DNA from 4 places in the Eisenbergiella massiliensis genome. Region 1 is predicted to be linked to each of the others. Evidence: predicted binding sites of a transcription regulator. Region 1 holds the regulator's gene; each other region holds the start of a gene.

Region 1 (7,992 bases):
GGAAAAGGTTCTCACCTCCTTCCTCGTGAGGGTGGATAATCTTTCCCTTACCGAGGGGCAGCATAAGGTGGTAAAAAATCTTTTCTATACCATCAGTGACCTGGAAAGGGTAGGAGATCACGCGGAAAATATCGCGGAGCTTGCCGAAAATATGCGCAAGGATGAGATCTCCTTTTCCAAGAAAGGCTTCAAGGATTTGAAGCTGATTTCCAGTGAAACCATACTGGCGCTGGAAAGCGCGCTGAAGGCCAGGGAGCTTTCCAGCACACAGGATGCAATTCAGGAAGCGGATTATGAAAGGAATGTGGATAAGCTGGAGGATGAGCTGCGGGAGAAACACATCCAGCGTCTTTCCAAAGGGAAATGCGAACCAGAAAGCGGCGTGGTATTCCTGGATCTGATCAGCAATCTGGAAAGAATCGCGGATCATGCCACCAACATTGCGGGGTATGTGGTCAGCGAATCCCGCAAACCACTTCCTGCGTTGGACGAAGAGTGATATACTGTTGTCAGAAACCCCGGTAGGAAGCGGCGAGAGTTCTGGTCCAGCTTCGTGCATGTGTGCGCCATGCTCTGCCTTCACTGCGGTTCCCTTTGGTCCGGCAGTATTCCCTGAAAAGGCACGCTTTCGCTCGGTTAAAAACGCAGCGGTACTAACGCCACAAAAGACGTGGCGTAAGGACCGGCGTTTTTAAACGGCCTTTACAGGGAACACTGCCGGGCCAAAGGGAACCGCAGTGAAGGCAGAGCACGGCGCCCACATACACGAAGCTGAACCAGAACCAGGCACATCTTGGCACCGGGTTTTATGAAAACAGGTTAAGGATTTAATGGCATGTGGCGGAATGGAGAGTAGGATGCAGAAGATATTTGTGATTGAGGATGATGAGAATATCCGGAATCTGGTGAAAATTGCTTTGGAAGGTTATGGCTATCAGGTGGCGGCTTTTGAGACTGCGGAGGAAGCGTTGGAGGTTGTTGGGAGGGAGAAGCCGGATTTGGCGGTTTTTGATTTGATGCTTCCCGGCATGGATGGTCTTTCTGCGATTCGGATTATCAGGGGGCGGGAGGATGAGCTGAAGAGTATGCCGATTATTGTGCTTACGGCTAAGGATAAGGAGTACGATAAGGTGGTGGGGCTGGACGGCGGCGCGGATGATTATGTGACTAAGCCCTTCGGGGTTTTGGAGCTGGCGGCGAGAATTCGTTCGCTGCTTAGAAGGGCGTCCGAGCAGCAGCCTGTGCAGTCCGAGGGAAAGGTGCGTCTGGGCGGTTTGTGTGTGGATACGGCAGCCAGGGAAGTGGCCATGAACGGGGAGCCGGTGGTTCTGACTTATAAGGAATATGAGCTTCTTATGTATCTGATCGATAACCGGGCCAGAGTGGTGGAGCGGGATGAGCTTCTTAACAAACTCTGGGATTATACGGCAGACATAGAAACGCGCACACTGGACATTCATATCCGTACCCTGCGCCAGAAGCTGGGCGAGGAAGGCAGCAGATATATCAAGACTATCCGCAGCGTGGGCTATCGTTTTGTGCTCCCGCAGGAGACGGAAAACAGGGATAATTAAATTATGAAACGAGCGATATTACTCCGGTTCGTAGCGATACTCATGCTGGCCCTCGCGGTCAGCAGTGTTTTTTCTTACTATTTTATCGGCAAAAATATGCTGAAAAGCAATCGGGAATCCATGCTGAATACCATTCATGTGGTGGACTATTCCCTGAATTATGACGGGGATCTGCAGGAACAGCTCAGCCGTCTGCATGAAGCGACCATGGATGAAAATTCCCGCGTCACCATTATCGGTGAAGACGGCACGGTAGTGGCGGACAACGAAATTGAACAGGTGGATTCCCTGGAAAACCATCTGGAGAGGGAAGAGGTGAAAGAGGCGCTGCGCAGCGGCTCCGGTTTTGCTACCAGGAATTCGGAAAGCCTGGGAGAGAACATGCTGTATGTGGCGGTTCATTCCAAGAAGGGACCCTATGTGGTGCGCATGGCGGTTCCTTATACCAATATGCTGGATTACATGATACTGATTTTCCCGGTGCTTCTTCTGGGCACAGGGATTGCTTTTGCCATGAGCGTCGTCATCGCCGTGCGTTTTACAAATACGATTACCACGCCCTTAAATGAGATTTCCAGGGAGATGGAAAAGGTGCGCAGCGACAATCCCAGCTTTACCTTTAAAACCTATAAATATAAGGAATTGAACGTGATTTCTGCAACCACCATGAAAATGGCGGAGGAAATCCGGGAGCACATGGATCGCCTGGAAAAGGAAAAACGTATCCGCCAGGAATTTTTCAGCAATGCCTCCCATGAGCTTAAAACCCCTATCACATCGGTGAGAGGCTATGCGGAGCTGCTGGATCAGGGCTTTGTGACGGATGAGGCCGTCAAAAAGGATTTTATTGCCAGGATTCTGAAGGAAACGGACAATATGACAAATCTGATCAATGATATCCTCATGATATCCAGGCTGGAAGCCAAGGAAGCGGAGGTGACCTACTCCACGGTGCGAATGGTGCCGCTGCTTACGGAAATTTTTGAATCTGTCGAACCCATTGCCGCGGAATATCAGGTAACGCTTCACAAGGAATGCGAGCCTGTCTCCATAGAGGCCAGCGCCAAACAGCTTCGGGAGCTGATTATGAATCTGGTCAGCAACGGCATCAAATACAACCATCCCGGCGGTAATGTATGGGTTGAAATCAGCGCCAGGGGGACGGATATGTGCGTTCGTGTCCGCGACGACGGCTGCGGAATCAGAAAGGAAGATCAGGACAGGATCTTCGAACGCTTCTACCGCGTGGACAAAGGACGCAGCAAAAAGATGGGCGGCACAGGGCTCGGCCTGTCCATCGTAAAACATATTGCGGAGTACTATAACGGTCATATTGAACTGGAAAGCGAGCCGGGGAAAGGCAGCTGTTTTGCGGTGACGATCCCGGGAAATCAGACGAAAAGTTGACAACTTCGCGGCTTTGCGGTAAACTTAGTCCTATATTCAGGTATATTACTGCTATGTGTATTGTGCTTGGACAAAGTACCTGGGTCTAAAGGAGGAGAAAAAATTATGGCAGAAACGAAGAAAACCGAAGCAAAGGAAACTGTAAAACCTGTTGAGAAAATCGCTGCAAAAGCTGATGCGCCCAAAATCGAAACCAAAGAACCCGAAAAAACACCAGCAGTAAAAGCGGCCGTAAAAGAGCCCGCAGAGGCAAAGGCACCTGCCAAAAAGGCGCCTGCAAAGAAAACAGCTGTAAAAAAGGAAGCTGTGAAGAAAGAGACAGTAAAGAAAGAAACCGTAAAGAAGGAAACTGTGAAGAAAGAGCCTGTTAAGAAAGCTCCTGTGAAAAAAGCGGCTGAGAAGCCCGCAGCAGCCCCTGCGAAAAAAGCAGCGGCCAGGGAAGAGATCAAAGAGACAGTAACCGTACAGTTTGCAGGAAAATCCTACTCATCGGAGGATCTGGTAAAAATTGCGAAGGACGTATGGAAATATGACCTGGGCAGAAACGAAGAAGAGTTCAAAACCGTAGAACTGTATGTAAAGCCGGAAGAGAGCAGTGTATATTATGTAATCAACGGAGACGTTACCGGCAGCTTTGCCATCTGATCCCAGGGAACAGAGGACTGTATTACATAGAACCGTTCTGACGCAGCATAAGGCTGCATATAACTTCACATCATTTACACGCCGTATCCGGACAGGAACGGCGGATCTTTTGTCTGATCCGTCCGATTCCGGCCTCTTTAAGGATACGGCGTTTCTTTTGAAAATGTTTCCTCATACAGGGATATTTGATTTTTTCTTAAGTTTACGTTCATGATTTTCATATTTTTTTCACTAATTTATTTCAAAAAACGAGTTGACAACGTTTGGGAGAAGTGATAATGTATGTTCAGAAGGTGTTAGCACTCCTAAGGGTTGAGTGCTAACAACTTAAAAAAGAGGTGAGGTAATGCAGAGCGAACTGGATGAACGTAAAATGAAGATTCTGCAGGCTATCATCCGGAACTATCTGGAGACGGGAGAGCCGGTGGGCAGCAGGACAATTTCCAAATATACGGATTTGAACCTGAGTTCAGCTACCATCCGCAATGAGATGGCTGATCTGGAAGAGCTCGGCTATATCATTCAGCCTCATACCTCGGCAGGCAGGATCCCTTCCGATAAAGGCTACCGTCTTTATGTGGACAGCATGCTGGAAGAGAAGGACAGGGAAGTCGCTGATTTGAAGGAGCTTCTCGTGGAGAAGGAAGATAAGATGGAACATCTTCTCCAGCAGGTAGCGAAGGTTCTTGCGGTAAATACCAATTATGCGGCAATGATTTCATCGCCGCTTTATCATGGAAACAAGCTGAAGTTCATTCAGCTTTCAAGAGTGGATGAACATCAGGTGCTGGCGGTTATCGTTGTGGAAGGCAATGTGATTAAGAACACAATGCTCCACGTGGACGAGGCGCCGGATCAGGAAACCATGCTTAAGCTCAACATCCTGCTGAATACGCATTTAAACGGCAAATCCATGGATGAGATTAATCTGGGGACAATAGCCAACCTGAAGCAGCAGGCAGGAATACACAGCAGCATGGTGGGAGAAATTATCGATGCGGTGGCGGAAGCCATTCAGGCGGATGAAGACCTGGAGATTTATACCAGCGGCACCAACAACATCCTTAAATATCCGGAGCTGGCGGATAAGGAGCTGGCCGGACAGCTTATTACCACATTTGAAGAAAAACAGGCATTAAACCAGATAGTTCAGGAAACACTTGCTGATGAGAACAGCACCGGCATACAGGTATATATCGGTGATGAGACCCCGGTACAGACAATGAAGGACTGCAGTATTGTTACAGCAACCTATGAACTGGGAGAAGGAATGAAAGGGACGGTGGGAATCATCGGACCGAAGAGAATGGATTACGACAGAGTCGTGGGCATTCTGAAGAATCTCATGAGCCAGCTGGATACGCTGTATAAGAAAAAATAGAAGTGTCAGGTACACAGAATGGAGTGAAGCAGAAAATGGAAAATAAAGATAACCGTAATCTGGAAGAAGAGATGGACACTGCTTCTGAGGCGAAGGCCGGAGAAGAGACAGCAGAAGCTCCCAGGACAGAGGAAACGGCAGACGCGGATACTGATTCTTCCGAAGGAAACGGAGAAGGCGGTGAAGCCGGGGCATCGGAGGATACCCAGGAGGATTCCGAACAGGCGGAGGATAATTCCTCTGTAGAAAAAGAGGGATTCTTCAAAAAGAAAAAGAAAGATAAAAAAGAAGAGGCCTTCAAAGTGAAAATAGACGAACTGGAAGACAGGGTAAAACGTCAGATGGCCGAATTTGAAAACTTCAGAAAACGTACCGACAAAGAAAAGGCAGCAATGTTCGAAACCGGAGCAAAAAGTGTGATAGAGAAAATCCTCCCGGTGGTTGACAACTTTGAAAGAGGTCTGGCAGCCGTACCGGAGAATGAAAAGGATTCCGCTTTTGTGGAAGGCATGAACAAGGTATATAAACAGCTGATGACCGAGCTGGACAACATGGGAGTAAAGCCCATCGAAGCTGCAGGTCAGGAATTCGATCCTAATTTCCACAATGCAGTGATGCATGTGGAGGATGAGGAATACGGTGAGAACATCGTAGTGGAGGAATTCCAGAAGGGTTACACATATCATGACGCTGTGGTAAGACACAGTATGGTTAAGGTGGCAAATTAAGTATTTCAGGCATGGCCTGATGAAATAGCCGTATTAAGCGGTAGAATGGAGGAGAATCATGAGCAAAATTATTGGTATCGACTTAGGTACAACAAATAGCTGTGTGGCAGTAATGGAAGGTGGAAAGCCCACCGTTATCGCCAATGCGGAAGGCGCAAGAACAACACCCAGTGTTGTCGCATTCACCAAGACAGGGGAAAGACTGGTAGGAGAGCCTGCAAAGCGTCAGGCAGTAACCAACGCGGACAGAACGGTTGCTTCCATCAAGAGACATATGGGAAGCGACTACAAGGTAGACATTGACAGTAAGAAATACTCCCCGCAGGAAATTTCCGCAATGATTCTGCAGAAGCTGAAAGCAGATGCGGAGAACTATCTGGGAGAAAAAGTAAACGAAGCTGTTATCACAGTTCCCGCTTACTTCAATGACGCACAGCGTCAGGCAACCAAGGATGCAGGAAAGATCGCAGGCCTGGATGTTAAGCGTATCATCAACGAGCCTACGGCAGCAGCGCTTGCCTATGGCCTTGATAATGAAAAAGAACAGAAAATCATGGTATACGACCTGGGCGGCGGTACCTTCGATGTTTCCATCATCGAAATCGGTGACGGCGTAATCGAAGTACTTGCAACCAACGGTGATACACGTCTGGGCGGTGATGATTTTGATAATAAAGTAATCGACTGGATGGTAAGCGAATTCAAGAAGCAGGAAGGCATCGACCTTTCCGGCGACAAGATGGCTATGCAGAGACTGAGAGAAGCTGCAGAAAAAGCCAAGAAAGAGCTTTCCAGCGCAACAACAACCAACATCAACCTTCCTTTCATCACAGCAACAGCAGATGGACCGAAGCACTTTGATATGGATCTGACAAGAGCCAAATTTGACGAACTTACCCATGACCTGGTGGAAAGAACAGCAATCCCCGTGCAGAACGCCCTGAGAGATGCGGGAATCACAGCATCTGAGCTTGGCAAGGTACTGCTGGTAGGCGGTTCCACACGTATTCCTGCCGTACAGGATAAGGTAAAACTGATGACAGGCCATGAGCCCAGCAAGACCCTGAATCCGGATGAATGTGTTGCTATCGGCGCTTCCATCCAGGGCGGCAAGCTGGCAGGCGACGCAGGCGCAGGCGATATCCTTCTTCTGGATGTTACCCCTCTGTCCCTGTCCATTGAAACCATGGGCGGTGTTGCTACAAGGCTGATTGAGAGAAATACTACCATTCCTACAAAGAAGAGCCAGATTTTCTCCACAGCGGCAGATAACCAGACTGCAGTTGATATCAACGTACTGCAGGGTGAAAGACAGTTTGCAAAGGATAACAAATCTCTCGGCCAGTTCAGACTGGATGGTATCCCGCCGGCAAGACGCGGTGTTCCTCAGATTGAAGTTACCTTTGATATCGATGCCAACGGTATCGTAAATGTATCCGCAAAGGATCTGGGCACAGGAAAAGAACAGCACATCACCATTACCGCAGGCTCCAATATGTCTGAAGGTGATATCGAGAAAGCGGTAAAGGAAGCTGCTGAGTACGAAGCTCAGGATAAGAAGAGAAAAGAAGCAATTGACACAAGAAATGAAGCTGATTCCTTCGTATTCCAGACAGAAAAAGCGCTGGAAGATGTAGGTGACAAGATTCCGGAAGCTGACAAGGCAAGCGTACAGGCAGATCTGGCTGCTCTGAAGACTCTGCTGGATCAGACCAAGGATCAGGAAATGACAGAATCCCAGGTTGCAGATATGAAGGCTGCCCAGGAAAAACTGATGCAGAGCGCACAGACCCTGTTCTCCAAGGTTTATGAGCAGGCGCAGGCAGCCGGCGGCGCAGCAGGCGCAGGCCCTGACATGGGCGGTGCAGCCGGAAGCGCAGGCTCCGCACCGGATGATGATGTAATTGACGGTGATTTCAGAGAGGTTTAAGCTTAAAAAATACAACACTAGGGGGCACTGCCGTGTCCCTTAGTGTTGCGTTCAGAAAAAGATGATTCTGCGGTGAATGCAGAACCAAGGGAGGCATATTTATGGCGGAACAAAAGAGAGATTATTATGAGGTCCTAGGCGTTGAGAAGAATGCTGACGACGCAGCCATTAAGAAAGCATACAGAGTCCTCGCCAAAAAATACCATCCTGATATGAACCCGGGAGATGCGGAGGCGGAAAAGAAATTTAAGGAAGCATCGGAGGCATATGCGATACTGAGTGATCCTGAGAAACGGCGCCAGTACGACCAGTTCGGCCATGCAGCCT
Region 2 (7,992 bases), on a different contig from region 1:
ACAGGAGAATACGCATGGTATAGACGCAATTTTACTATACCGGATTCTTTTCCGGATAACGAGCATATAATCCTGCATATTGGTGCGAGCTCTAATGTAACTTATGTTTGGCTTGATAATGATTATCTTGGAATGAGGGAGGATGAATACAGTGATCTGGAGTTCGACCTTGGACTTCTGGAACCTGGATCTGTACATGTGCTGGTGGTGAAAGTTCAGTTTCCTCATGATATTCTTTCTCATAATATGGGAAAACAGATTTTTTGGTTTTCCAGTGCTCCGGGGATTTGGCAAAGTGTGTGGATAGAGCCTCGGGCAGAAGCTCACCTGACACGCGTCCGGCTGACCCCTATACTGGATTTTACAAATGGCGTATGTACGCATGCAGCAGTATTGGCAGAAGTGGCCGCAGAGAATGCACCGGATGGGATAGTAGAAATGACCCTGACAGCTCCGGAAACAGGAAGGTTATATCAGGTGGATATTCCGCTATGCGCTGGTGAGGGAAAAACGGAAATAATCATAGATGATCCCAAACTCTGGGAATATCGTCATGGAAGGTTATATGAAGTTCTTTCAGAGCTTATAATTGGTGGAAAAGGCATTGACTCTGTCAGAAGTCATGTGGGACTGCGTAAGGTAGAATGCCGTTGGCTGCCGGGACATAGTCCGGAGGATACGGATGATCCACTGGAGCAGTATCAATATCTCTATCTAAATGATCTGCCGTTTTATGTGATCGGAATCCTCGATCAGTGCTACAATGCTTTTGGTATCTATACCTATCGTAGTCTTGATGAAGAGGGAGAAGAGGGCAAACGAGGATCCATCCGTTATGATATTGATCGAACGATAGCATATGGTTATAATCTCTCACGCGTACATATTAAAGAGAATGAACCACTTTGGTACAATGAATGCGATCGGCGGGGACTGCTGGTATGGACAGAGCATCCGGGAAATTTTTATGCAACTCCGGAAGATCCCCGATGGCAAAAGGCTTATTACCGTGAACTGGATGGCATGCTTGAACGTTTACATAACCATCCCAGTATTGTAATTGTTTCTACGATCAATGAATCATGGGGAGTGGAAGGCTGCCATGTAAGTACGCCCTGGGAAAATGAATTGCGTTATCAGTTCCTGCGGGATAATGGATATCGGGCAAAGAAGGCATGGCCTCACGTGCTTGTCTGCGATAACTCAGGGTTTGGTAAAACGGAGGCTTGTGAAATTAATGATTTTCACTATTATCCTGCAGAGCATTGGGAGGCAAAAGAACGTTGGGAAACGTTGATACAAAGCTGCTATCCTGGTTCAACCTACAACTATATTAATCGAGTCCGTGCACCACATTGTGTTGGTGAAGCAATACAGTCAGGAAAACCTATCTTTATCAGCGAATTTTTGCATATTAATGGAATTGACATGCAGCTGCGAATGTTTCAGAAAATTGCAGGCTATTTACGTATGAATGTTGCATCACATGAGATGGAGGATTCCGGGCCGCTGACAGCTGAACGTTATGAACGTGACTATGGCTATGTGGATCATCATATGAATCCGCTGGGATATGATATGGTCAATAATATGGATATGGTCGTAGCTGACTGTAACCGTATTGAACATGTACATTCCGGTCAAAAACTGAGTATTGACCTTTATACTTCCCATTTCGCATGGCGGGATATGAAAAACCCCGTACTGCATGTGACTGTAACGGGTATAGATTGGCTGGGACGTTATATAGAAGGAATTATTACTATAGAACGTTCCATAGATTTTAAGCCATTCGTTGTGGAGCTGCAGGATACTATTGAATTTACTGTCCCGGAAAAAATGCGTGGGGCATATGTCTTTTTCTATGTAGAGGATGATGGAGATATTTTATGCCGTAATTATATTCAGCTTTATATAGAGGAAGCCTGCATGGACAACCGGATGGGTGAAATCACAATTTCTCCTGGCATGTATACACGTGCAGATGGAAACTATGTACAGGTTTTCCAGGAAGAAGGTGTCTGTGCAGTCAGTGTATGCGGAAAAGGAGAACTGCGCTATGTTGTAGAACTGCCGGAAACTATAACGGCAAGTCTGCTTATTTTGGAGGCAGGGGCGCGAGAAGGTAAAAATGCCATTAAAGTGACGGATGAAATTCTTTTTGGGACACAGATAGAGGTATACTGGGATGGCAAATATACGGATACACTAAAACCTCAGGATGATCCTTCAGATGAGCGTGCTCTGTTCTCAAATGGTTCACAGGGAGGAAATCCTTATAACTACCGCAATACTGGACGCCTTGGTTACGGAGAAAGATTTGAAGTACAGCTGCCGACGAATGCACTGGAAGCAGGAGTGCATGAACTTATATTGAAAAGCAGCGGCGGCGGTATGACAATTTATGGCCGGTATACAGGCAGATATGGTATGGATCCTACAATTGTATTTGAATCATAAACATAGTATTGTAATCCTGCTCTTATAATAGCAGGAATATAAAAAGAAAAATGTATGATTTAAAAGGCACGGAATCGCTTCATATGATTCTGTGCCTTTTTATATATTAAGAGATTTAAGGTAAACTAAAAATATTTTAAGTCAGTAAATCTGATTGGGTCCTTTGATTAGATAGCGCAGGCTTTGTGTGTGAGTAGGCTGAGCGTCCATGTAAATAAATGAAGTGGGTATTCGTGTGTGAACAACAGTAAAATCCCCCCGGATCTGTGTAATCAGCAAATCTATCGCATTCTGTACCATAGTACGGTAATCCTGTTGTATAAAATGGACACCAGGCAAATAGGGAGGATCAAAGCTGACGATTTCAAAATCCACACCGGGTGTCCGTTTCATTTGGATTACAGCATAATAAGCAATCTGTGCTATTTCTGCATTGGCACAGAAAAAGCCGCGAAGCTGGCTGTATTTGCGCAGATGCTGAAGAATAGAAGCCATGATATATTCAATACGATTTTCATTGCTTTTGTCCAGAAGCCGAAGATCATCTATCATACAGTCGTTCTTTGGGGTAAAGTGAAGCCTTGCATTGGCGAAGGCTTCTCTAAAACTGTCATATCGTTCAGTGACGGTACTGTTGCAAAGGGGAAAGTGTAATATCGCAATTTGTTCGCCTACTGCATTCAGAAGATAATCCGCAGCTAAACGGGATCCCTGCCGGTTATCTGAAATAATATAGGATCCCCCGGTAGTTTCCAGATAGCGATCGATAAAAACAAGAGGATATGGGGCTGTTGTACCGCAGCCACGGATCAGTCTTGAAATCATAGGGCTGTTCATTTCAGTAACTACAGGAAAAAGGATGGTTCCCTGGACACCGCTTTTTATGTACTGGTTCAAAAGCTCTTTTTCAGTTCTTACATTCTCCTGAGAACAGCAGGAGTAAAGGCGGTAATTATTTTTCTGGCAGAGCTCGTTCAAATACATCATGTATGTTTGATCAATGAGCGATGATGCGCTGGGGAAAATTGCACCAATTGAAATAGGACGGTCATTACTGTCCGTCCGGGAAATGGAATAAGGACTTTTACTTACAAATGATCCCTTTCCCCTTATACGAGTGATTAGTCCGCGGTCTGCCAGTGAATTCAGGGCATTTTTGGCCGTAATGGCACTTACATAATACTGCTCGACCAATTCTGATTGGGACGGAATTCTATCTCCTTCCCGCAGCTGGCCGGATGCAATCATATTAAATAGATCCTGTTGAATCTTTTTGTACATGGGAATTGACATCGTTATCTCCTGGCATATTAGCTTTGAATATAAACAAAAGTTAGTGATTACATATATTAATTATTTCTACAAATCTATTGTATCAAATTGAAAGTGCTGTGGCTAGTGTATGTGATAAATATTATGATGTTGGAGGGTGAATAAAACTTTGTCTAACTCCAACATTAAACCTCTGCCTCCACAAATTTAACTTTCGTTATGAAAAGCCGCCCCCACAAATTAAAGAAAATAATTAGCACTCACCTCTTGACATTGCTAATAATGCGTGTTATATTACAAATAGAACAAAGGAAAGGACAAAGATACAAAAAGCAATAAACATCGAAAGATGAGGGTACTTTTATACCGGAGTCGGAACCTGCGTTCCAGACATGTAAACGATAATTTTTATTTTACAGAAAAGGAGCGATAATTATGTTAATGCCTAGTATTTTTGGAGAAAATTTATTTGACGACTGGATGAGCTTTCCGTTCAGGAATTTCAACACGAACAGCCTTATGAAAACTGATATCAGGGAAACGGACGGCAGCTTTGAACTGGACATTGATATGCCCGGGTTTAACAAAGAGGATTTAAAGGCGGAGCTGAAGGAAGGCTACCTTACCATCAGCGCTTCCACGAACAAAGATAACGGTGAGAAGGACGAGAATGGCAGATATATCAGAAGAGAAAGATATGTGGGTTCCTGCAGCAGAAGCTTCTACGTGGGCGAGGATATTAAGCAGGACGATATCAAGGCGAAATTTGAGAACGGTATCCTGAAGATTTCCGTTCCTAAGAAAGAAGCGCAGCCGAAGGTGGAAGAAGATAAGCACATTGCGATTGAAGGCTGACAAAGTGGCAAGGCTTACAAGGCCGTCGGCAATAAAGCCGGATGCAGCGGCCCGGATAGAGAAAGGCCGCTGTAAGAGGAGAATGCTGTGGTAACTGGTGTCTGATTTCAGAAGAATGGAGGAATGACTTATGTTGATGCCCAGTATTTTTGGAGAGAATTTATTTGATGATTTCATGGATTTTCCGTTTGATGATAAATGGGAGAAGAAGCTGAACAAGGAGTTCTTTGGGAAAAAGAATCCGTTGTACGGCAAAAATGCTTCCCGCCTGATGAAGACCGATGTGCGTGAAACAGATAATTCCTACGAACTGGATGTGGATCTGCCCGGATTCAAGAAGGACGAGATTCAGGTAGAGCTGGAGAACGGCTATCTGACAATCAGCGCAGAGAAGGGCCTGGATAAGGAAGACGAGAAGAAAGGCAGGTATATCCGCAGAGAACGTTACGCAGGAGCCTGCAGCCGTACCTTCTATGTTGGCGAGGATTTGGAACAGGCTGATATTAAAGCCAGCTTCAAGCATGGTATCCTGAAGCTTTCCGTTCCCAAAAAGGAAGAAAAGAAACAGGTGGAAGAGCATAATTATATAGCAATTGAAGGCTGATTCCGTCTGCCGCAGGGCAGGCCGGACAATCGTTTTGGATAATATGGAATTGGAAGTTTCCTCCTTTACAGGCATCGGCGAAGCCGGGCGCAGCAGCGTTTCCCGCTTTGCCGGTGTCCTTTTTTTGTTCGCGGAGGTTTGTGCAATTATGCCATTTTCCTTTTTCACGTACTGTGTTAGACTTATCCTCAGAAAATAATGCAGGGGGAAATGGGCATGGAGAAAAAAATGGTAAGAGTCGCGCCGCCGCAGCTGGGGCGTTCGCTCAGGGAAGCAGAGGACGGCCTGGCGCTTCTTGGCAATGCCTGCAGGGAGGATATGCCTGTGGAGCAATGCCATATCCGCGGACTGACGGTGGAAAACCAGGATTTTTATAAAATAAATCTGGAAGGCGTGATTTTTGAAAACTGTACCTTCCTCCATTGTAATTTCGAAAAAGCCAGTTTTATCGATGTGCGGTTTAAGACCTGCGATTTGTCCAACAGCCGCTTGGACGACTGTTATTTCAGCCGCTGCGAATTCCTTTCAGTAAAAGGGGTGGGTGCGGATTTCCATGAAAGCCTGCTGAAGGAGGTACGCATGGAGGAGTGCGGCCTTTCTTTTGCCAATTTCAGTGGAACCAGGTGGGAATCGGCGATATGGAACGCCTGCGATATGCAGGAAAGCTATCTGGCGGACTGCCGTTTTAAGAAAATGGAATGGAAAGGGCTGAACCTGAAGCGGGCCAGTTTTTTCCATACGCCCTTAAAGGGAATGGATCTTCGCGGGAATGAGATTGAGGGCATTGTTTTATCGGAGGAAAAAGGGGAGCTGCGGGGAGCGGTGACGGATTTATATCAGGCGGCGGAGCTTGCGAGGCTGCTGGGGATTGTTATAAAATAGGGTCTGTAAAAAAGGCCGGACAGCGGAAAGGAAGACAGGAAAATGGCAATTGACAAGGTAAGGAATTATTTGAAAAAATGGAATGCGGACGGCAGGGTTCTGGAATTTGAGGTTTCCAGCGCCACGGTGGAGCTGGCGGCGCAGGCGCTTCACTGCGAAGGCAAAAGAATTGCGAAGACACTGTCCTTTGATTTGGGGGATCGCTGCATCCTTATCGTGACTGCAGGGGATGCAAAAATAGATAACGCAAAGTATAAGGCAAAATTCGGGAAAAAGGCGAAAATGCTTCCTGCCATCGAGGTGGAAGAGAAAATCGGACATGCTGTGGGAGGCGTGTGCCCGTTTGCTGTGAATGAGAATATATCGGTTTTTCTGGATGAATCACTGAAACGTTTTGACACAGTGTTCCCTGCCTGCGGCAGCAGCAACAGCGCGATTGAAGTTAACATGGAGGAACTGGAGGAATACTCCGGAGCCTGTGAATGGGTGGATGTCTGCAAGGATTGGGCGCAGGCAGAGAGTTGATTTCGGACGGACCGGGGCCAGGATAAGCAGGGATCAGGATGCGTACAAGCCGGGATAGGCAGGAAATGGAATACACAGAAGCCGGAATAAAACGGAACCAGGATAAACAGATATGGTAAAAAGCAGGTAAGTGATTATGAAGGAAGAACGGTTTTCAGCTTTCAGACTGCATAAGGAGCATAAAGGGATTATTTTCCTATATGGTGTTTTTGCACTGTTTTTCAGCGCATTTTATCTGTTACTGATGAGCGCCTGGAGGCCGAAGGGCGCGGCGGAGCTGGGGAAATTTGCGGCGTGCGTCGGCCTGATTTATGTGGCGCCGGGGCTTATGTGCAGCCTGCTTGGCGGCATTCTGCTGGCAGGGCAGAAGAAGAGAGGTTATTTCCTTTTGATCCTGCGGAATTTTCCGGGGCTGGCGGCAGCAGTCCTGACAGCCGGGATTGTGGGATTTTTTTCTTCGATCTGTGCTGTTGTAGGGCTTTTCCTCGGCGGTTCTGGAAGAGTCCGTACACAGAAGGAACGGGATAAGGAGTGGGAAAAATTCGCTGAAAGCGGCGTGGGATATGCGGTAAATGCAGAAGAGAACGCGCCGGCGCTGATAGTTGACAATCGAAGGGGGCGTACGGAAGAAGCGGCGATGGTATTATCCGGCGGGCTGATGGCCTCTTTAAGCAACCTGATGCTCTGCGGCGGCATGGGAGAGGGCAAATTGCCGGGACGTGCCGTGGACAGGAGCCTGGAGGTCTATGTGAGGCTTAAGGTTTATTTTGATAAGCTGATATTTTCAGGTGTTGAGGTGGCAGTTGGCTGTCTTATGACAGCGGTGTTTACATTTCTTTATGATGACAGGCGTATTGTGGGGCCGGAGGCGTTTGGGGGCGGAAGGCGGTCTGAGAATTCCCTTGTATTTAAAGCGCTGGCGAGGTGGGCCGGGGCAGCGGGAATGGCCGCAAAGCCCATGCCTGCGGATTTCATGGGCTTTGCGCTCTGGCTGCTGGTTCTGGCCGTAGTCTGTATGTATGGATACCATTTTTACAGGTGCTTCCGGCTTTATTGCTGGAATGATTCCTGGGAAGAAACATACAGGGGGAAGCTTGAGACTGCAGGCGTTGCGCCCCATATCAGTACGGTAACTTTTCCTGAATGGTAAAAAAAGGGAAAGTCCCGGGCATTCTGTGCCGCAGGGACTTTCCCTTTTGTAATTTTTCCGTAGCTGTGAGGGCACTGGAGAATTAAGTCTTTTGCTTAACCCTTTACAGCGCCGATGGCAATACCTTTTACAAAATATTTTTGCATGAAAGGATATATAACCATAACCGGCAGAATGCCCATTACGGTCAGAGCCATGCGGACTGAGGTGGAAGGCAGATCAGCGGTGTTGATATTGCCTCCGG
Region 3 (7,992 bases), on a different contig from region 1:
GGAAGCACCTTTTCCGTGATTCACGGCAGCCTTCCCCCTTTATATGCCGGGCTGCCGGATTTAACAGGCAGCCCGTTTCCAGGGGCATCCACATGGGAAACCGTCCTGGTTAATTTTCATCGTCTTCCTTATTGGCAGTATAAACAGTACGTTTTCTTGCCATGGCATCGCTTGCAAGGTATTCGTCGTAGGTTGTGATCTTATCGATCATGCTGCCGTCAGGAAGGATTTCCATAATTCTGTTGGCCGTGGTCTGAACGAACTGGTGATCGCGGCAGGCGAAAAGTGCAACGCCGGGATACTTGATAAGTCCGTTGTTCAGTGCGGTTATGGATTCCATGTCCAGATGGTTGGTTGGCTCATCCAATATCAGGCAGTTGGCGCCGGAAATCATCATCTTGGAAAGCAGGCAGCGGACCTTTTCACCGCCGGACAGGATTCTGACCTTTTTCACCCCGTCTTCCCCGGCAAAAAGCATACGTCCCAGGAAGCCGCGGACATAAGTGATATCGTCCACCGGGGAATAGCCCATCAGCCAGTCGGCAATGGTGTAGTCATTGTCGAACTCTTTGGAGCTGTCCTTGGGGAAGTAAGCCTGGGAAGTGGTAACACCCCATTTGAAGGTTCCTTCATCCGGCTCAATTTCACCCATGAGAATCTGGAAGAGCGTGGTTTTTGCCAGCTCGTTGCTTCCCACAAATGCAATTTTATCATTGTGCCCCACAATGAAGGAAATGTTGTTGAGCACCTTTTCCCCGTTAATCGTTTTGGAAAGCCCTTCTACGGTCAGCACTTCATTGCCGATTTCACGATCGGGACGGAAATCAATATAAGGATATTTTCTGCTGGAGGGCCTGATTTCATCCAGCTCTATTTTTTCCAGGGCACGTTTCCTGGAGGTAGCCTGTTTGGACTTGGAAGCATTGGCGGAGAAACGGGAGATGAAGTCCTGCAGCTCCTTGATTTTCTCTTCCTTTTTCTTGTTGGCTTCCTTCATCTGCTTGATGAGCAGCTGGCTGGATTCATACCAGAAATCGTAGTTGCCGGCATACAGCTGAATCTTGCCATAGTCAATATCCGCGATATGGGTGCAGACCTTATTCAGGAAATAACGGTCATGGGATACCACGATAACCGTGTTGTCAAAATTGATGAGGAATTCTTCCAGCCAGGCGATGGCATCCAGATCCAGATGGTTGGTAGGCTCATCCAGGAGCAGTATGTCGGGATTGCCGAACAGCGCTTTGGCAAGAAGGACCTTTACCTTCTGGCTTCCGTTCAGATCCTTCATCAGGGAATAATGGTAATCGGTTTCAATTCCCAGGCCGTTTAAAAGGCTGGCGGCGTTGGATTCGGCTTCCCAGCCGTCCATTTCGGCGAATTCGCCTTCCAGCTCGCTGGCGCGGATACCATCCTCATCGGTGAAATCTTCCTTGGCATAAATGGCATCCTTCTCCTTCATTATTTCATAAAGACGGGAATTGCCCATAATTACGGTATCAAGAACCGTATAATCATCGTATTTGAAGTGATCCTGTTCCAGGACGGAAAGCCGCTGGCCGGGAGTGATTACCACATCGCCGTTGGTAGGCTCCAGCTGCCCGGAAAGAATTTTCAGAAAGGTGGATTTACCGGCTCCGTTGGCACCGATCAGGCCATAACAGTTGCCTTCCGTAAACTTAATGTTAACTTCTTCAAAAAGCGCCTTTTTCCCGAGACGCAGGGTAACGTTGTTTGCACTAATCATTTTAATCCTCCATGTTTTGCGGAGCAAAATGCAATTTCTTTAGAAATTTGCCCTTTGGCGGGCAGGGGATTTTCCTCCGAATGCCGAAAAGCGGCGGTAATGACTGAAAAAGCCGGCAGAATAAGGAATCGGATTTCCTTTACGGCGACCTGCCATGGCGGCTTTCTTCTTATTTTAATTATGTCCTGTTTCATGTCGCCTTTACCTATTTTACAGAAAAAACGGGAATTTGCAAGCTATTCTTAAAAAATAGTGAGAAAATCATAACAGGGCTGCAACAGAAATTGCTGCAATATGTTGACAGACGACATATGTCGTGCTACGATATAGGAAAGTTGATATATCGTAAGACGACATAACGGATGACGATATAGTTCTGTGAGATGCACAGGCAGGACTGTGAAAGGAGAAAGGGATGGAGCCTAAGAAGGAACCGCTTACAGAGAGTTATTTTTATATACTGCTTTGCCTGTACCGGCATGCGAATCACGGATATGGGATTATGCAGGAGGCCGTGGAGCTGTCGGGCGGCCGGGTCAGGATTGGTTCGGGCACCATGTACGGAGCGGTCAGCAATATGATGAAAAAGGGCTGGATTGCGGAATGTGACGCAGAACCGGAGTATGGAACGGCAGGGGGAAGCAGGAATACAGGAGTGAGGAAAAAGCTGTATGTTCTGACGGATACCGGCAGACAAGCTCTGGAGGCAGAGCTTGTCCGGCTGATTGAGATGCTCAAAAGCGCGGAAAAGATTATAGGCCGGCCGCCTGAACTTTTACTGAAAAAGTAGATTAGGAAAAATTTTCATTGAAAAAGTGGATTGTGAAAATTTTGGCCCGCAGAAACACATATCCGGCAGGCTGATGCGGAAAGGAGAATTTATGGATACCAAAGTATCATTCAGAGGCTATATGGCATGGAATTATGACAGGGAGGAGCAGGACCTTGACAGAATGTCGGAACAGGGCTGGCAGCTGATAAAAGGAGGCTGTTTTTTCAGTATTTATACCAGGCAGCCGGGAATCCTTTATCGTCACAGGATTGATTACAACCCGGACGTAATGAACGACCCGGAAGAGAAAAGACGTTATCTGGAGCTGTTTGAGGAACAGGGCTGGGAGTTCGTGGGGAAAACCTTCAATGGGTGGATTTACCTGAAAAAACAGTACATTCCGGGAACGCCGGAGGAAGAATATGAAATTTATACGGATTCAGAATCTCTGGCGGAACTTGTAAAAAGATGGAAAAAGCTGGCCTATCTGCTGAGCGCCCTGGCAATTTCACAGCTTGGGCTGTATGTGGCGCTGGGAATAAACGCTGGTTATTTAAGCCCCGTTCTCATCATAATCTATGTAGGGATGTTCTGTTGGATTCAGTGGGGAATACACCAGCTGAAGAGGAAGCTCCTGGGAGATGGGATAAATTAACTGAGACGGGAGGCAGATGGATGAACGCAGGCATTATTGAAATCGATCTTCATGGGAAAAATGTGCTTCAGGCAAAAGCTGAGGTAGATGCCGTGCTGAAAAGGACGGACAGCAGTGTATACAGGCTGCGGATAATTCACGGGTTTCACGGAGGCACGGGCATACGGAGTATGCTTCAGGAGGAATATGGCTACGGCAGAGAACCGAAAATTATCCGGGTGCAGGGAGGAAATAATCCGGGCATCACGGAGCTGGTTCTGAGGGACTACTAAATTTTCCCGTCCTGCAAATGCTTCAGTAAATCATAAAAACCTGTAAAAATACTGCCTGGAATACGAATGGGACAGAGCCAAAGTCCCGATTATCGGACTCATTATATGCTATTCTTAGACTATGGAAGGGCTCACAGAGACCTGACATTGGAAACAGAGAAACGTTTTAGTTGAGATAGCAGAAAGGAGCCGCGGTATGAAAGGTTTTTATGTTGGTGAAGGTTACATGGGATGTGTGAACGGACAGTATATGCTTTTTGCAGACGAGGCTGACTATATGGATTATGTAGAGGAGCAGGCATGATAAATGCCTGCTCCGTTTTTATAATGTAACAGTTCGGGACGGCGGGAAGATTGGACATTATAATATCAAAAGCCATTTTATGCGTCTTATAAATTTACAAAGGGGCGGCTATAACGATAATCAAGCTATAACAACACTTCAGCCAGGAGCCGGTTGAAACGGTCATTCTCGCTCCATTGCGGAAAATGGCAGGACTTTTCAAACCAGAAAAACTGCTTTTTTGTTTCTATGGTTTCAAAATATTCCCTGGCTAATTCAGAGGATACATGGCTGTCATACCTGCCTTCTATAAATATGACATGTGTGCCGAAACGGGTCACGCCTTCAAAATCCGTCTCCATCAGTTCCGGCCACAGATGCCGGATTGCCTGCAGGCTGCCTTTCTGCCGGCGGAGCAGATCGGGAAGGGAGTAGCACCCGGAAAAAAGGAAGGGAGTGATCAGCTTGTTGTAATTGGTTTTTCCATAAAGAGAACCTTTGTGCTTTACCACCTGCTTCGTAACAAAAAGCAGATCGGAAAGCCAGTTGTCACCGGTGTAGGTGCAGTCTATTGTCCGAAGCCGTTCCAGGGACTTACTGTCGGCATGTGCCAGAGCGTATTCACAGGCTGTGCGGCAGGATTTCTTCATGTTGACTACCTGGCCGCAGCCGATGTAGGTTTTCACCAGCTCAGGATGCCGCGCGGTGAAGGTAAGTCCCAGAACGCTGCCCCATGAATGGCCCACAAGATACAGGCAGTTCTGACGGAATCGTTCCAGCAAAATGGCAGTAAGCGAGAGGAGATCCTGAAGAAAGGTTTCCATGGTGACCGCGCCGTCCTCAAAACGGTAATAGGATTTGCCTGCGCCGCGCTGCTCCCAGACAACGACGGTGAAGTTCTCCTCCAGCCCGCGGTTGAATTTCATGACTAATGGAAGCGCTGCATCTCCGGGGCCGCCGTGAAGATAGAGCAGCAGCGGCGCATCCTTTTTTTGTGCGCGTATGGAAACATACTGGGGCATGCCGTTGAGGCTTATTAAGGACTGTTCGTTGATAAACATATTCCCTCCCGTAAAACTATTTATTTTTATTCTAACGTCTGGAACAGGCCGTGTCAAACGGGAGAAAATCAACCGGACAAAAATCAATTTTTTCTCCCATTGCCCGGAACTGGACAAAAAGCAGGAAAAAAAGTATAATAATTTTGGCTGTACTGCTGCGCGGAAATGCTCCGTACAGCCGCGGTAAAATAACAGCAGAACGCGGGCATAAGCCGGCAGAAGGAAGGGCGAGGGTATGGCATACGGTTTGATTTCCCTGGAAAAAAGATTAAAGGAAAACATAAAATACTACAGTCTGGAAAATTTATATGATCTGGACGAGATACAAAGGCTCTTTTGCAGTTTGTGCGAGGCGCTGGGTACAGAGCTGCTGCTTACGGAGCGGCACGGGGAAAAGGTGGTTTGCGTTGGTGATTTCTCCGGATTTGAACCGGATGTGGTAAGTGATCCGGGGCGGAAGATCCGTGTGGCGGACAGAACCATCGGCCATCTTTATGCAAAGCTGAATCAACAGGCCGCCGGACAGACGGCAGAAGCCGTTCTTGACAATGTCGTGGAGTTGTATTCTTCTCTGGGAGAAAAGCAGTACAGATTCCGGGAAACTGCCATTTATGCAGATGAACTGGAGGAAGCGCTGGAGAAGGACAGATATCAGGCAAAGCATGGGGAGCATGTGGATGCGCTGACAGGACTTCTGAGCAGACCAAGCTTTGACAGCAGGCTGAAGGAGCTGGCTGAGACGGGGACTGCGCCGGATGCGCTGATTTGTGTGAATATCAATGACTGGAAGTTTGTAAACGAAAACTACGGCGATGAAGAAAGCGACAGACTGATAAAGACTGTGGCAGGAATTCTGAAACAGGAAGCAAAACCTGAGTATGTCATGGGCCGTGTGGACGGCGATGTTTTTTATGTGGTGATTGAAGTGCCGGAGGATGGTGAGGCAGAAGCCTACTGCCGGCGGGTCAGGGAGGCCTGCAGGGCTTATGAGGATGCCATACTGGCGCCTTCCGTTGCCATTGGCATGGTAAACAGGGCGAGCGTGGAAGAGGATTTTACGGCGCTGTTTTCCGAGGCGGAGTATGAGATGTTCCGGGATAAATTTGATGAAAAGAATATGCCGGGATACAGGGAGCGTCTGGAGAAGGGGCTGCAAAGATAGAAATATGGTAACAATGAGGGTACAGGGCAGTTACGGAAAATATTAAAATATGGCCGCGGCCGGAGCAGATTTTTTCTGCCGGCCGCGTTTTTTTGCCGGACTGCGGCAGACGGCCCGGGCAAAAGCTTTGCTGCCGGAAAATAAAAGAATAATCCTCATTGTATTAAGGTTTGAAAACACCGGAATTTGTTTATAATAAATTTATAAAAAACGGTGAAATTAAGAAAAAGAGAGAAAACAAGAGATAAATTAAGATATATTGAGTAAACAACATTTTTAGTCTTGTAAAGGGCGTTGCATAAAATAAACCAAAAACATAATATATGTATAGTGTTTAGCACTCAAGCAAGATGAGTGCTAACAACAAAATAAAACCGGTGAAAGAAAGAATTCATTAAGGAGGCATTTTTATGAAATTAGTACCTTTAGGTGACAGAATCGTTTTGAAGCAGTTAGAAGCAGAAGAGACAACAAAATCCGGAATTGTTCTTCCCGGACAGAACAAAGAAAAACCCCAGCAGGCAGAAGTTATTGCCGTAGGCCCCGGCGGAGTAATCGATGGAAAAGAAGTTAAGATGGAAGTGAAAGCCGGCGACAAGGTAATCTATTCCAAATATGCCGGTACGGAAGTTAAGCTGGATGACGATCAGGAATACATCATCGTAAAGCAGTCCGATGTTCTTGCAGTAATTGAATAAGCAGACACGAAACCAAAATCATAAATTCAGGAGGCGTTTGAATCATGGCAAAAGAAATTAAATACGGCGCAGAAGCCCGTGCAGCTCTGGAAGCCGGCGTAGATCAGTTAGCAGATACCGTCAGGGTAACACTTGGACCGAAAGGAAGAAACGTAGTTCTTGATAAATCCTACGGAGCTCCCCTTATTACAAACGACGGTGTAACCATCGCAAAGGAAATCGAGCTGAAAGATGCTTTCGAAAACATGGGCGCACAGCTGGTAAAGGAAGTTGCCACCAAGACCAATGATGTAGCAGGCGACGGTACCACGACAGCAACCGTCCTGGCTCAGGCAATGGTAAACGAAGGAATGAAGAACCTGGCAGCAGGCGCTAACCCGATTATCCTCAGAAAGGGTATGAAGAAAGCCACCGAATGCGCAGTGGAAGCTATTGCTAAAATGAGCGCCAAGATCAACGGCAAAGAGCAGATCGCAAGAGTTGCATCTATTTCCGCAGGAGATGACGAAGTCGGGGAAATGGTAGCAGACGCTATGGAAAAAGTTTCCGGAGACGGCGTTATCACCATCGAAGAAAGCAAGACCATGATGACAGAACTCGACCTGGTAGAAGGTATGCAGTTCGACAGAGGATATGTTTCCGCTTATATGTGCACAGATATGGACAAAATGGAAGCGATTCTGGAAAATCCCTATATCCTCATTACAGATAAAAAGATCTCCAACATCCAGGAAATCCTTCCTCTGCTGGAGCAGGTTGTACAGAGCGGCGCCAAGCTGTTAATTATTGCTGAGGATGTGGAAGGCGAAGCGCTGACCACCCTGATTGTAAACAAACTGCGCGGAACCTTCAACGTTGTAGCTGTTAAGGCTCCCGGCTATGGCGACAGAAGAAAAGAAATGCTTCAGGATATCGCTATCCTTACAGGCGGCAAGGTAATCAGCGAGGAACTGGGCCTTGATCTGAAAGAAACCCAGCTCACAGACCTGGGACGTGCGAAATCCGTTAAGGTACAGAAAGAAAATACGGTTATCGTTGACGGCGAAGGCAGCAAGGATGAAATCCAGGCAAGAATCTCCCAGATTAAGAAACAGATCGAAGAGACCACTTCTGATTTTGACAGAGAGAAGCTTCAGGAAAGACTTGCGAAGCTGGCTGGCGGCGTAGCGGTTATCCGTGTGGGCGCTGCAACCGAGACAGAAATGAAGGAAGCGAAGCTGCGTATGGAAGACGCACTTGCAGCTACAAGGGCAGCAGTTGAGGAAGGCATTATCGCAGGCGGCGGATCTGCATATATCCATGCATCCAAGGAAGTTTCCAAACTGGCTGAAGCAATGGACGG
Region 4 (7,992 bases), on a different contig from region 1:
TAAACTCAAAAGAGCGCAGACAGAAACCACGTGCCGATAATCCTCGCTTGAAAAAACTATAAAGAGTAGCATCCGGACGCTGCATGATTTGCGGGTAGGGATGCTATTTCTTTTTGCCATTTCGTTTCCCTGGATATAACGGAACTGCAGGAACTGTGAAGATAATGAACAGTTAAAATACATGAAAGACACCCCTGGATGGAAAAGCAGGTTTCATTGACTTTATCCCGTAAAATAGGTATAATAAAGCCGGCAAACAGCATGGCTGCGGGGAGGTTTACGGTGTCCGGCCGTAAGAGGCGCAGGAAATGTCAAAGAGGGGTACTGTGCGGCATTTACGACAGGTTCGTAGGTGTTTGAAATGCTGAAAATAAAGTTTATGACCGGGCAGAACAGGGGTTTATATGGAGAAGAATTATGATGTGATTATTATCGGAGCCGGGCCGGGAGGTATTTTCTGCGCTTATGAGCTGCTGGAGAAGAATAAGGATTTGAAGGTCCTGATGGTGGAGAAGGGACGGCCGATTGAAAAAAGGACGTGTCCTAAGAGGAAGACCAAGGTCTGCGTGGGCTGTAAGCCCTGTTCCATCACTACGGGCTTTGCAGGAGCAGGGGCTTTTTCGGACGGAAAGCTTTCCCTGTCGCCTGATGTTGGCGGGAACCTGCCGGAGATTCTGGGATATGAGGAAACAAAGGCTCTGATTCATGAGTCGGATGATATTTATCTGAAGTTTGGCGCGGATACGCGTGTGTATGGTATAGATAAGGAAAAGGAGATCCGGGAAATCCGCAGGGAGGCTATCAATGCAAACCTGAAGCTGGTGGAGTGCCCTATCCGTCATCTGGGGACGGAAGAGGGGTATAAGATTTATTCACGTCTGCAGGAGGCGCTGGCTGAAAAGGGCGTGGAAATGCTTTTTAATACCATGGTTTCTGAGATTCTTGTGGAAAACGGCCATGTAAGGGGCGTGGTCACGGACAAAGGAGATACCTTCCTGGCAGATGAGGTAGTATCTGCGGTAGGGCGTGAGGGTGCCGACTGGTTCAAGGATAAATGCGCGCAGATCGGAATAGAGACAACGCCGGGTACGGTGGATATCGGCGTACGTGTGGAGGTGCGTGACGAGGTCATGCAGTTCCTGAATGAGAATCTGTATGAAGCGAAGCTGATTTTCTATACGCCTACCTTTGATGATAAGGTGCGTACCTTCTGTACGAATCCTTCGGGAGAGGTGGCGACGGAATATTATGAGGGCGGGCTTGCCGTGGTGAATGGCCATGCCTATAAATCCCAGGATTATAAAACGAGTAATACGAATTTTGCATTGCTTGTGTCCAAAAATTTCACCAAACCGTTCAGCACACCGATTGAGTATGGACGTAAAATTGCAGAACTTTCCAACATGCTCTGCGGCGGTAAGATTCTTGTGCAGACCTTCGGTGATTTTAAAAGGGGCAGAAGGACGACGGAGGAGAGACTGTGCCGGAACAACCTGATCCCCACGTTAAAGGATGCGGTGCCTGGCGATCTGTCTCTGGTATTCCCTCACAGGATCATGGTGGATATCGCGGAGATGATTGAGGCGCTGGATAAGGTGACTCCGGGTATCGCCAGTGACGAAACCCTGCTTTACGGCGTAGAGGTGAAATTCTACTCCAACAAGGTGGTGGTGAATAAGGATTTTGAAACGAGCATCAAGGGGCTTCGCGCCATCGGAGACGGCGCCGGGGTGACCAGAGGGCTTCAGCAGGCTTCCGCCAACGGCCTGAGTGTGGCAAGAAGCATTATTAAAAGCATGGGAAAGTGAGAATGAAAAAAACAGCAATGAGGCTGGCGGGCTGCCTTCTGGCATCCTGCCTGCTGCTGCCGCTGAATGCCTGCAGCAGCGCGGAACCGGTAAAAATCGTACTTACCACCGGTTTTAATAAAAATGAAATATTCCGTCTGGAGGACACCTCCTGTACCCTTCCTGAGCTTATGGTATATCTGACCACTGAGCAGAATACCTATGAGTCGGTATACGGCAGGGAAATATGGGAGACAAAGTCTGAGGGGGCAGGACTGGAAGAGCGGCTGAAGGACAAGGTTCTGGCGGAGATTTCCCAGATCAAGGCCATGACGCTTCTGGCTGCCCGCAGGGAAATTGTGCTTTCTCCGGAAGAGGAGGAGTTGGCTGTGCAGGCCGCCGGCGAGTATTATGAGTCCCTGAATGAAACGGAGCGCAGCGCCATGGGGGTTACGAGCCAGCTGATTGAGGGGATGTACCGTGATTATGCTCTGGCGGACAAGGTGTACCGTCAGATTATCAGCGACATTAATCCGGAAATCAGCGATGACGAGGCCAGAAATATCACGGTGCAGCATATCCTGATCAAAACGGTTACGGAAAATGCGGATGGTACAATTTCTGCTTTTTCGGACGCGGAAAAGGCAAAATGCTACCGCAGGGCCCAGGAGGTGCTGGCTGCGGCATCGGAGGGAGAGGCCTTCGAAGCACTCATTGAAAAATACAGTGACGATCCCCAGGGAACGATATCCTTCGGCAAGGGCGAACGGGAAATGGCCTTTGAAACCGCCGCTTTTAATCTGGGGACGGATGAAATCAGCGGGATTGTGGAGACTGCGGAGGGGTATGAGATCATCAAGTGCATCAATACCTTCAACCGGGAGGAAACGGATAGGAACAAGCTGAAAATCGTGGAAAAGCGCAAGGATGAGGTTTTCGGGCAGGAATACGACAGTTTTGTGAACTCCCTGGCAAAGAATCTGAACGAACCGCTGTGGGATTCTGTAAACATGATTCATGACGACGCGGTGACTACAAGCAGTTTTTTTGAAATTTATAAAAAATATTTTTCGCAGCCGTAGTTTCCGGCTGTATAAGGAAAGGAAGCAGGACAGGGATGAATACGTTTGAATATATGGTGGTGAGTCTGGACGGCGATTATGCCAATCTGAAAAGGACGGACGAGGAATCTGATGAAATTAAGCTGGTAGCCAGGGCGCTTCTGCCGCCGGAAACGGATGAAGGGACCAGGCTGAAATATGAATTTCTGCAGTACTCCATAATTGCCTGACAGTGATTGGAGCTCTGCTGCAGAGGCTGTGACTGTCCCTGGGATTGTTAAATGAAGGAGAGTGTAAAATAAAGTGTGCAGGCGATTGATTGCCTGCACACTTTATTTTATGATATTTGCGCCTGTAAGCCTAAGCCTTCTGTTCTGTAAAAATATCACGGATACGCATCTGAAGCTTTTCCAGGTCGTCTGCATCAGGATGGGACAGCGCCTGGCTGAAATTAGCGAGGAAGGCGGCGGCCCTTTCATTGTCAGGAGCTTTTTCCAGCATGGCTTCATAGCGCTCTTTTACGGCAGCAGGCATTTTCCCCTGGCACATGTAGGTTCCAAGGAGCGTATTGTCATCAGGAAGCTGTGCGCTTACATTTTCAAGGATCCGGGAAAAGTAGGCATCGCTTCCTCCAAAGCCCGCGGTTCCGAAAAGAAAGACCTTTTTATGATGGATTCCCTGAAGGAATGCGGTTATTTTTTCATCACAGCTACCTTTATCGGTCCAGAAGCCTGCCAGCAGATATTGGGCTTCCTGCCAGCCGGAAGCCTCTCCTGCCTGCATTAGTTCATCAAGGCTGCCGGAATAAATACAGTCCTCCGGAGGAAGCGCGGCCAGGACGGCCTGTGCCAGCTGTGCGGTGTTGCCTGTGCGGCTGCTGAATACAACGGAATATTTCATGATTCTTTCCTTTCTGCCGGAGCGGTTTCCCCTATGCTCTTATACGGCATTGTGATGCGTTGACGTTTAAAACGCAATGTTTTTACAGGCATTTTTTTCAGCGGGCAACGAGCAAGGCGGCCATGCCTGTATGGATATCCGGTGACTGCGGCGGGGCAAATGCCTGTAGCTCTGCGGCGCTGCAAGCTTATACTCTGTTACTTGCAACAGGGTATTTGACCGTCATAAATACAGTGGACACCCCGGTGCTGCTGCATGCCGCCCAGGCATTCCTGATTACAGCGGATACAGTAGTGGATGGCATCCTCCCTGCCTTCCCGCACCTTTTTCACCCAATCCGGATCTGCGATGAGCTGGCGGCTCATGGCGGCGCAGTCGATCCTGTGCTTCTGAAGCTGTTCTTCGATAAAAGAAGGATGGACCAGGCCGCCCACGCCGCAGAGGGGGAGTGCGGTCAGCCCGCGCAACGCATCACAGAAATCCAGGAAGCAGCCTTCTTGGCTGAAAAAAGGATGGCTGGCCGGCGGAATGGTGTCGGTAAGAGCGCCGTGGTTGGCCAGCGTAACATGGAAGCTGGTTACGCCTGCCTGTTCCAGGAGAGGCACGAATATGGGAAGCTCCTCCTGCAGGATGCCGGCGTTTCCGTAATGCGGGTTTTCCCTGCGCACGGCCAGTTTAAAATCTATGGGAAATTGGGGGAGTGCGCTGCGGATGGCGGAAACGCATTCCACTGCAAAGCGCGCCCGGTTTTCAGGTGAACCGCCATAGGAATCCTGGCGTTTGTTGTAGAGGGAGGAGCTGAAGCTGCCGCACATCCTGTCGCCATGGACCTGGACCATATCAAAGCCAAGCTTTTTGGCTTCCAGGGCGGCGGAACCGAAGGAGGAGGTGATTCTGCGGATTTTTTCCGGAGGGAGCGCGGTAATGTAAGGGGATATTTGATCATTCAACAGACGGCGCAGTCCCTCGTGGGAAATTCGTTTTGTAAGGATGCCGGGAAGAAAACGCAGCATGCCCTTCCAGTCGGAGTCCGACTGATGCAGCTGGGCGCAGATCAGGCAGCCATGTTCATGGGCGGCGGCTGTCAGCCTGCGGTAGTAAGCGGCCCCTTTGCGGGTAAAAAGTGAATGGAAGCCCCTTTTTCCCACGGGAACATCCCCTATGATGATCATGGCACAGCCGCCGGCGGCAATGGCTTCCATTTTTGCAAGAAGTTCATCCTCTTTCAGCCCCATGGAGGTAGGGGCGAAGATGATCCGGTTTTTCAGGGTCAGCCCGCCCAGTGTGACAGGGCTGTTTATGGTTTCATACATGGTGGTTCCTTCCTTTCCCCGGGCAGGATTCTGCGCAGCAGGGCAAGCAGCTGTGTGTGCTCTTCCTGAGTCAGGCCCCGGACAGCCTCCGCCTCCCAGCGGTCAAACAAATCATGGCTTAAGTCAAAGGCATCCTGTCCCTTGTCCGTCAGCTCTAAAATGCAGGAACGCTTATCCGCAGGATTTGCCTGGCGGAGGATAAAGCCTGTTTCCTCCAGACGGGTAAGGGAACGGGTGGAATGGCCGGCATCCATTTGAAGGGAACGGCTCAGCTCGCCGGGGGAACAGCCGGGATGCTTTCCTATATACAGAATAAAATACAACAGTCCCTGGGAAAGTCCTTGCTCGGACAGCTTCTGTCCGCAGTATTCGGTAAAATCCTTCCGCAGGAGGGAAATATAGTGAGGTAAAGAAGGATGCATGGACAGGACTCCTTTTTAGTTAGTATAATTTAATTGACAAAGTCAAATATATACTGTTTGCTTGACTTTGTCAACTAAATTAAATTTGTATAATATATTAGTTTTACGAAAACTGTTCAGTACACTCACAGTTGCAGTTTTACAATATAACAGTAACGGTTCAAATTTATCAGAACTGATATTCAAATATTCCCAGCTTGTTCGGACAAAGGGAAAGCAGATAAAAGCTGAGTTTATTTTTTCTTTATATATTTTTCATACTTTTGTTAGCACTCAACTAAATTGAGTGCTAATTTTCTATTGACTTTTTTTAAAGATCGAAGTACACTTATTCCTAGAGCAAAACCGGACAAAAGAAAAAAGTCCGTGGAAAAAAAGAAAGGAATGTGATGAATTATGGCAGAAAAACATGGCAGCTTGTCCATTAACAGCGAAAACATTTTCCCTATTATTAAGAAATGGCTGTATTCTGACCACGATATTTTTTACAGGGAACTGATTTCCAACGGCTGCGACGCTATTACGAAATTAAAGAAGCTGGATGTGATGGGAGAGTATTCCTTACCGGACGGCTATAAGCCGGAAATCCAGGTTATCGTGAATCCGGAAGAGAAAACCCTGAAATTTATTGATAATGGTATTGGTATGACAGCGGATGAGGTGGAGGAATACATCAACCAGATCGCCTTCTCCGGCGCAACCGATTTTATTGAAAAGTATAAGGACAAATCTGACGACAATCAGATCATCGGCCATTTCGGACTGGGCTTCTATTCCGCATTTATGGTTGCCGATGAAGTGCACATTGATACGCTTTCCTATAAGGAAGGAGCAGCTCCGGTACACTGGGAATGCGACGGCGGTACGGAATTTGAGATGGAGGACGGCACCTGGGACAAGGTGGGAACACAGATTACGCTGTTCCTGAACGAGGACTGCCTCCAGTTCTGCAACGAATACAAGGCACAGGAGGTTGTTAAGAAGTACTGCTCCTTCATGCCGGTAGAGATTTTCCTTTCCAGGGAAAACACGCCGGAGACCCAGACCATCGATGAAGCTGAGAAGCTGGATACGGATGAGGTTCTGGAAACCATCCAGCCTGAGAAGAAAGAGGATGCCAAGGAAGGCGAAGAAACTGAAGAGAAGCCTGTCAGGCTGAAAATCAAGAAGCGTCCCGTTGTAATGAATGATATCCATCCTCTCTGGACCAAGAATCCCAGCGAGTGTACGAAGGATGATTATATTGAATTTTACCGCAAGGTTTTCCAGGATTACAAGGAACCGCTGTTCTGGATCCATCTGAACATGGACTATCCGTTTAATCTGAAGGGAATCCTGTATTTCCCCAAGATCAATATGGAATATGAGTCCATCGAAGGAACCATCAAGCTTTACAATAACCAGGTATTTATTGCCGATAATATCAAAGAGGTAATCCCGGAATTCCTGATGCTCTTAAAGGGCGTCATCGACTGTCCTGATCTGCCGCTGAACGTTTCCAGAAGCGCGCTGCAGAACGACGGCTTCGTGAAGAAGATTTCCGATTACATCACCAAGAAGGTTGCCGACAAGCTGTCCGGCATGTGCAAGACCGACAGGGAAGAATATGAGAAATACTGGGATGACATCAGTCCCTTCGTTAAATTCGGCTGCCTGAAGGATGACAAGTTCTGCGAGAAGATGACGGATTATATCCTTTTCAAGAACCTGGACGGCAAATACATGACGCTGCCTGACTGTCTGGAAGTCAACAAGGTTGATCCGGATGAAAAGGAAGAAGGCGACAGCGCTGTTGATGAAAACGGCGAAAAGGTAGAGGCAGAGGTTGTTGACGAAGTAGCTGCCGGGGAAGAAGCAGGAGAAGGCGCAGAAGAGGAAAAGAAGGAAAAGACCATCTACTACGCAACCGACCTGAAGGTGCAGAGCCAGTACGTGAACATGTTCAAGCAGGCCAAGATGGATGCTGTCGTGCTGCCTGACCAGATTGACCAGCCCTTCATCAATCAGCTGGAAATGAAGAATGAAGGCATCAAATTCCAGAGAATCGATGCGGATTTGACGGATACCTTCAAGGCAAAGACCTCCAAGAAGACTCAGGAAGAGCTGAATGCCCAGTCCGAGGAGCTTCAGAAGCTGGTCCGCAAGGCGCTTAAGAATGACAAGCTGACTGTAAAGGTTGAGAAGCTGAAAAATAAAAAGGTTTCTTCCGTCCTCACCATTTCTGAAGAGAGCAGAAGAATGCAGGATATGATGAAAATGTACGCCATGAACGGCATGGATATGGGAATGTTCGGCGGCGAGGGCGAAACCCTGGTGCTCAACGTAAGTCATCCCCTTGTAGAGTATGTGATTGCGCATAAGGACGACAAGGACAATAAGAATGAAGCACTGATTTGCGAACAGCTTTACGATCTTGCCAAGCTGCAGCAGGGACCGCTGGATGCGGAGGCTATGACCAAGTTCGTTAACCGTTCCAACGATATTATGGTTGCATTGACCAAATAAGCTT

The links. The regulator HrcA, encoded in region 1, represses chaperone genes, less so after heat shock. The targets are predictions, from matches to a motif close to TGTTAGCACTCNNNNNNNNNGAGTGCTAACA.
Region 2: DXC51_RS22660 (Hsp20/alpha crystallin family protein) is a predicted target of HrcA. The motif match lies at 3,984-4,014, and genes of this name have one in related genera.
Region 3: DXC51_RS21960 (co-chaperone GroES) is a predicted target of HrcA. The motif match lies at 6,285-6,315, and genes of this name have one in related genera.
Region 4: htpG (molecular chaperone HtpG) is a predicted target of HrcA. The motif match lies at 5,748-5,778, and genes of this name have one in related genera.

What each region holds. Positions count from the first base shown of each region.
Region 1 is NZ_QVLV01000026.1:27,807-35,798, forward strand. Features, by position in the region: gene DXC51_RS24490 (Na/Pi cotransporter family protein) at 1-499, shown strand, start outside; gene DXC51_RS24495 (response regulator transcription factor) at 858-1,574, shown strand; gene DXC51_RS24500 (sensor histidine kinase) at 1,578-2,981, shown strand; gene DXC51_RS24505 (DUF6465 family protein) at 3,087-3,626, shown strand; gene hrcA (heat-inducible transcriptional repressor HrcA) at 3,973-5,007, shown strand; gene grpE (nucleotide exchange factor GrpE) at 5,043-5,735, shown strand; gene dnaK (molecular chaperone DnaK) at 5,794-7,665, shown strand; gene dnaJ (molecular chaperone DnaJ) at 7,767-7,992, shown strand, end outside.
Region 2 is NZ_QVLV01000021.1:69,870-77,861, forward strand. Features, by position in the region: gene DXC51_RS22650 (glycoside hydrolase family 2) at 1-2,460, shown strand, start outside; gene DXC51_RS22655 (GntR family transcriptional regulator) at 2,602-3,753, opposite strand; gene DXC51_RS22660 (Hsp20/alpha crystallin family protein) at 4,168-4,587, shown strand; gene DXC51_RS22665 (Hsp20/alpha crystallin family protein) at 4,718-5,191, shown strand; gene DXC51_RS22675 (pentapeptide repeat-containing protein) at 5,408-6,073, shown strand; gene DXC51_RS22680 (YbaK/EbsC family protein) at 6,116-6,598, shown strand; gene DXC51_RS22685 (hypothetical protein) at 6,735-7,748, shown strand; gene DXC51_RS22690 (carbohydrate ABC transporter permease) at 7,844-7,992, opposite strand, start outside.
Region 3 is NZ_QVLV01000020.1:35,580-43,571, reverse strand. Features, by position in the region: gene DXC51_RS22000 (ABC-F family ATP-binding cassette domain-containing protein) at 110-1,747, opposite strand; gene DXC51_RS21990 (PadR family transcriptional regulator) at 2,163-2,537, shown strand; gene DXC51_RS21985 (DUF2812 domain-containing protein) at 2,629-3,174, shown strand; gene DXC51_RS21980 (Smr/MutS family protein) at 3,195-3,446, shown strand; gene DXC51_RS21975 (alpha/beta fold hydrolase) at 3,876-4,790, opposite strand; gene DXC51_RS21965 (GGDEF domain-containing protein) at 5,026-5,952, shown strand; gene DXC51_RS21960 (co-chaperone GroES) at 6,363-6,650, shown strand; gene groL (chaperonin GroEL) at 6,695-7,992, shown strand, end outside.
Region 4 is NZ_QVLV01000021.1:525-8,516, forward strand. Features, by position in the region: gene DXC51_RS22345 (NAD(P)/FAD-dependent oxidoreductase) at 405-1,808, shown strand; gene DXC51_RS22350 (peptidylprolyl isomerase) at 1,811-2,869, shown strand; gene DXC51_RS22355 (hypothetical protein) at 2,905-3,078, shown strand; gene bilS (flavodoxin family protein BilS) at 3,209-3,748, opposite strand; gene bilR (bilirubin reductase) at 3,946-5,061, opposite strand; gene bilQ (bilirubin utilization transcriptional regulator BilQ) at 5,046-5,483, opposite strand; gene htpG (molecular chaperone HtpG) at 5,880-7,988, shown strand.